Regions from separate parts of the Clostridium sp. DMHC 10 genome, predicted to be linked through region 1. Evidence: predicted binding sites of a transcription regulator. Region 1 holds the regulator's gene; the other holds the start of a gene.
The links. Region 1 encodes NrdR, which represses ribonucleotide reductase genes. Its sites were predicted from a motif close to CACNANATNTNGTG; they were not measured.

Region 1 (3,219 bases):
TGTATAGGGCTTATAAAGTCAATAGACAATTTTGATTTGAGTCAAAAATGTAAAGTTTTCGACATATGCAGTTCCTATGATCATAGGTGAAATAAGAAGGTATTTAAGAGATAATAATTCAATAAGGGTAAGCAGATCACTTAGGGATATTGCATATAGAGCTCTTCAAGTAAGAGATAAATTTGTAGCAAAAAATAATAAAGAACCAACTGTATCTCAAATTGCAAAGGAGCTCAAGGTGCCAAGGGAAGAAGTAATATTTGCACTAGATGCTATACAAGAACCAATGTCACTATATGAACCAATATATCACGATGATGGAGATGCAATATATGTTATGGATCAGATAAGTGACAATAAAAGTCATGATCAAACTTGGGTTCAGGACATATCTATTAAGGAAGCTATGAAAAAATTGAGCAGTAGAGAAAAAATGATACTCAATATGCGTTTTTTCGATGGAAGAACTCAAATGGAGGTTGCGGATGAAATAGGGATTTCTCAGGCTCAGGTCTCCAGACTTGAAAAAACTGCGCTAAAGCATATGAGGAAATATGTTTAATTTAATCATAATAAAAAGTAATAGTTGATAATTCAAAACTATTACTTTTTATTATTTCCGTTAGAAGGTGCATGCTCATAAGTCTAATTTACGTTTGAGATTCATATAATGTATAAATTAATTTTTTGGAGGGAGCTATATGCATTCTTTGAATGGTTTAAAATCAATGGAGCTTATAGATATAAATACTGGAACAAAGCTTGGCTTTATAAAGGATTTAAAAGTTGATACTGAAAATTATAAAGTTCTATCTTTAACAATTCCAAATTCTAAAAGTTCACATTGGTTTTCCAAAAAGTGATGATATAGAAATAGGATGGGATAAAATAAAAGTTATAGGGGTAGATGTAATACTCTTAGATGGAGATAACTTATTTGAAAATAGGGATTGAATAATGTGTTACATAAAGTGTATAATTATGTTAAAGTTTTATAACAAAGGACGTGAAAGTATTGAAATGTCCATTTTGCGGATATGATGAAAGTAAAGTAGTAGACTCAAGATCAACAGAAGATAATATGGCAATAAGAAGAAGAAGAGAATGTCTTGGATGTTCTAAAAGATATACTACATATGAAAAAGTTGAAGATATACCAATATTAGTTGTAAAAAAGGATTCCAGTAGAGAATTTTTTGATAAATCTAAAATAGTTAATGGACTCATAAAATCTTGTGAGAAAAGACCAGTTTCGAGAAAGCAAATTGAAGATATAGCGTCTGAGATCGAAAAGACTATAAGTAATCAAATGCTGACGGAAATAAAATCAAATACCATTGGAGAAATGGCTATGGATAAACTTAAGGATATTGACGAAATATCTTATGTTAGATTTGCTTCCGTGTATAGACAATTTAAGGACATAAACACTTTTATGAAGGAATTGTCAAATTTAATAAACAAGAAGTGTGAGGAATAATTTTATTTGATTTGTCTCTTAAAAATTTAAAATTGATAGGGTTAAACCTATCAATTTTTTTTATATTAAGATATTGTTAATTATGTTAAAATATTGTTTGTATTAACACAAAAAAATAAAGTATGCTAATATATTATTGGGAGGATAATTATCTATGAAAATAAAAAGCATAGGAGATTATGATTTTATAGAAATAAAAGATGGTAACGCTCATTTATATTTCTCAACTGCTAAAAATAATTTAGACTTTAATTTAAAATCTGATATTGGATTAAATAACATTAATAATATTAAAAAATGGTTCGGTGTAGATGAAGTTGGATATCTAAATCAGATTCATAGTGATGATATTTATATATATGATGAAAAAACTTACAATGGCGATGCTTAATTTCAGATAAAAAAAATATAGCAATAGGAGTTTTTACTGCTGATTGTGTTCCTATCCTAATTTATGATAAAAAAAATCAAGTCTTTGCGGCTGTTCACAGTGGCTGGAAGGGTACATTAGCTTGCATAGTAGAAAAAACAGTTATCAAGATGAAAGAGGAATTTGGATGTAAAGTTGAAGATATAAATGCAGTTATAGGTCCACATAATATGGAGTGCTGTTATGAATTTGGATATGATACTGCAGAAAAATTTAAAGAGGTATCAATATATAAGAGGGAAAAAATATACTTAAATGGAAGGCTAAATTTGCAAAAATGCATAGAGAAGCAGCTTGAGAATAGTGGAGTAAAAAGTTTTAAAAGCTTAAATCAGTGTACTAATTGCAGCACCAAATATGAATTTTATTCTTATAGAAGAGATGGAAATAAGGCCGGAAGAATGTTTTCCTTTATTTTTCTAAAATAGAACTGGAGGTATAAAATATGGCTGGAGAAAAAATTTTAGTAGTAGATGACGAACCTCATATTGTGCAACTTATTACTTTCAATCTCGAAAAGAACGGGTATAAAGTAATAAGTGCAAATAATGGAGTTGATGGATTAAAAATGGCAAAACAAGAATTACCACAATTAGTACTTCTTGATCTCATGCTTCCTGAATTAGACGGGTATGATGTGTGCAGAGAAATAAGACGTGATAATAATATATCAAATATGCCTGTTATTATGCTTACGGCAAAAAGTGAGGAACTTGATAAGATTTTAGGGCTTGAACTTGGTGCTGATGATTACATTACAAAGCCTTTTTCAGTAAGAGAACTTATAGCAAGAGTTAAAGCTGTTTTAAGAAGAACTAAAGTTGAGTATAACGATAAAATCTATAAATTTAGTGATATATCAATTGATTTTCAAAAGCATGAAGTTATTAAAAATAATGAAAAGATAGAGCTCACATTAAAAGAATTTGAATTGCTTGAAGTTTTAGTAAAAAATAAAGGAAGAGTTATGACAAGAGATTTTCTTCTTGATAAAATTTGGGGTTACGAGTATGTTGGAGAAACACGTACAGTTGATGTACATATAAGACATTTAAGACAAAAAATTGAACAGGATGATAAAAATCCAAAGTATATAGAAACTATAAGAGGAATAGGTTATAGATTTAATTTTGAAGGTGAGTAAGATGAGGAAAAAGTTATTTTTATATAATATAATTATCCTTGTTTTTACTCTTTTTATTGTAACATTTTTATTTATGAAGATTGTAAACAAGGAGTATGAAGAAAATTTAAAACAGAATTTGAAAAGAAACAGCATTCTAGTTTCAAATTTGCTGAATTTTAATCA
Region 2 (3,219 bases), 2.6 Mb from region 1:
TGTTGAGTATGCAAAAACTCTTGATAGAGCTGCAAAAAATGTTGGAGTTGATCTCATTGGTGGATTTTCAGCTCTTGTTCATAAAGGATGTACTAAGGGCGATAAAATTTTAATGAGCTGTATTCCGGAAGCTTTACACAATACAGATATAGTTTGCAGTTCCGTAAATGTGGGAAGCAGCAAAACAGGAATTAATATGAATGCAGTAAAAGAAATGGGGCAAATAATAAGACGTACAGCAGAAATGAGTGCTGATACAAATGGAATGGACTGCATGAAGCTTGTTGTATTTGCAAATGCTATAGAGGATAATCCATTTATGGCAGGAGCTTTTCATGGTGTTGGAGAAGCTGAATGCATAATTAATGTAGGTGTAAGCGGGCCAGGAACAGTTAAGGCCGCCATTGAAACTGTAAGAGGAGAAAGCTTTGATATTGTTGCTGAAACTATAAAGAAAACTGCATTTAGAATAACTAGAGCAGGACAGCTTGTTGCAAGAGAAGCTTCAAGAAGACTTGATGTCCCTTTCGGAATAGTTGACTTATCGTTGGCACCTACACCAGCAGTTGGCGATAGTGTAGCAAGAATATTAGAAGAAATAGGAATTGAAGCTTGTGGTGCACCAGGAACTACAGCAGCATTAGCAATGTTAAATGATGCTGTGAAAAAGGGCGGAATAATGGCTGCATCCCATGTCGGAGGACTTAGTGGTGCTTTTATACCTGTTAGTGAAGATGAAGGTATGATAGCAGCAGTTGAAAGTGGAGCACTTAATCTTGAAAAACTTGAAGCAATGACATGTGTTTGTTCTGTTGGACTTGATATGATAGCAATACCAGGAAACACTCCTGCAGAGACTATTTCAGGTATAATAGCTGATGAAGCTGCTATTGGAGTTATTAACAATAAACTACAGCAGTACGTTTAATACCTGCAATTGGATTAGATGTTGGAGATAGCGTTGAATTTGGTGGATTGTTTGGAAGAGCACCAGTTATGCCAGTAAGTAAGTTCTCATCAGCTGATTTTATAAATAGAGGTGGAAGAATTCCTTCGCCTATACACAGTTTTAAGAACTAGATATAAATAACTTGGAACTTGTGAAGTCCATTATATATAAATTTTTATAATACCTTTGTCTAGAACTAACATTATGTTTTACTAAACATATAGTTTTAATTTAATTGATTAACCATATATACAGTGTATTTTTCGTAGGGAACCGGAGAAAAATATTCCTTGCATTTCAAGTTTAAGCGAAGTAATAGTATTGAAGGAATAGTTTAAATAAAATTTTATAAATCTTAGAATTTTAGGATTTAGACTCTTAGATTTATTAATTTTATTTAATATTCCAAGATACTGTTACTTCGCATTATTTTTGGTTTACATTTAGTTATGTGAGTAATACCAATGTATTTATGCAGAAGATTTAAATATCAAGTTAGCTTTAACCATAAAAAAGCGAAAGAAATAAAGATAATGAATAATAAAAAAGTATATCTTATGAAATAGATATATTTAAAAATTGATATAAAAAATTTTCTCATGTATAATATGCTAAGTACAAGATATTGTGTTATGGAGGGAATTTCATGCTAAATGTAGTAAAACGTGACGGAAGAGAAGTCAAATTTGATTCTAATAAAATTTCAAATGCCATTAAAGGTGCATCTGATGAAATAGGGTTTAACATAAAAGAAAGCGATATACTTAATTTAACTGAGCAAGTTATAGGAGAATTAGAAGGAAAGCACGTCGATAAAATTTCAGTTGAAGAAGTACAAAATTTAGTTCAAGATATATTGTTTGAAAACGAATATAGAGAAATAGGATTAGCTTATTGCAATTATAGAAATGAAAGAACAAAGGTAAGAGATATAAAGTCTGATTTAATGAAAGCTATAGAAAAAATTGGAGTTGAAACGGACAGAGATAACGCTAATGTGGGGAATAATTTTAGTTCAAAGCTTTTAAGAATAGCAAGTGAATCAAATAAGTGGCATAATCTTGCTGTAATGCCTAAAAAGATTTCAAAAGCGCATGAAAATGGTGATATTTATCTTCATGATTTAGATAGTTATAATCTCACTACAAATTGTTTACATATACCAACGAAGGAAGTTTTGCTAAGAGGATTTAATACAGGCTATGGATATATAAGAATGCCTAAAAGAATAGAATCAGCTGCAGAATTATCTTGCATACTTCTTCAATCAACACAAAATGATATGTTTGGTGGTCAGTCACATCCTGATTTTGATAACGATATGGCAGAGTTTATTGAACCAACAAGAGTTTGCATTAGAGAAGAACTTAAGGAATTTGGCATAGAAGAACAGAAAAGAAAAGAAATTACTGAAAAGAAACTTAGAAGAGCTCTTGAACAGGCAATGCAGGGGATTGTATATAATCTTAATACAATGCACAGTAGAGCAGGTTCACAGGTTCCATTTTCGTCGATTAACCTTGGAGTTCCTAAAACAAAGGATGCGGCTCTTGTTTGCGAAGTATTTCTTAAAGAATATGAAAAAGGACTTGGTAGAGGAGAACAGCCTATATTCCCTAACATAATATTTAGAGTTAAAAAGGGAGTAAATAGAGAGAAGGAGGATCCATATTATTATCTATATGAATTAGCATGTAGAGTAGCCGCTAAGAGAATGAATCCTACTTTTATGAACCTTGATGCTGATTTTAATAAAAAGTATTATGACAAAGGATATGTTCCGGCTACAATGGGATGTAGAACATATTTAATGTCAAATGTAAATGGAGAACCTGGAGTTAAAGGAAGAGGAAATATAGCGCCAACCACTATAAACCTGCCAAGAATAGGAATAATAGCAAAGCATGATATAAATAAATTTTTCGCTGCCTTAGATTTAAGACTCGAAATAGCAAAAGAAAGTCTTTTAGATAGATATAATGTTTTAAAGAAGCTTAGAGTTAAGGATTTGCCTTTTGTAGCAGGACAAGGACTTATGAAGGGATCAGAAGGATTAAAACCAGAAGATTCAATAGACCCAATACTAAAACAAGGAACTTGGGCAATAGGTTTTATAGGACTTGCAGAAGCACTTGTTGCACTTACAGGACATCATCACGGAGAAACTGAAGAAGCAAGAGAACTTGGCTACAAAATAGTAGAGTACATAAGAAGATATACGGATAAACTTATAGAAGAAACTCATCTTAACTGGAGCTGCTATGCTACAC

Region 2: the regulator NrdR is predicted to act here: its motif matches at 1,566-1,579, upstream of AGR56_RS16660 (anaerobic ribonucleoside triphosphate reductase).

Annotation. Positions count from the first base shown of each region.
Region 1 is NZ_LGVB01000015.1:426,131-429,349, reverse strand. It holds partial or broken gene sigG (RNA polymerase sporulation sigma factor SigG) at 1-562, shown strand, start outside; partial or broken gene AGR56_RS03920 (YlmC/YmxH family sporulation protein) at 702-954, shown strand; gene nrdR (transcriptional regulator NrdR) at 1,016-1,480, shown strand; gene AGR56_RS23235 (hypothetical protein) at 1,635-1,871, shown strand; gene pgeF (peptidoglycan editing factor PgeF) at 1,871-2,338, shown strand; gene AGR56_RS03905 (response regulator transcription factor) at 2,356-3,054, shown strand; gene AGR56_RS03900 (ATP-binding protein) at 3,056-3,219, shown strand, end outside.
Region 2 is NZ_LGVB01000015.1:3,042,102-3,045,320, forward strand. It holds partial or broken gene AGR56_RS16655 (PFL family protein) at 1-1,080, shown strand, start outside; gene AGR56_RS16660 (anaerobic ribonucleoside triphosphate reductase) at 1,596-3,219, shown strand, end outside.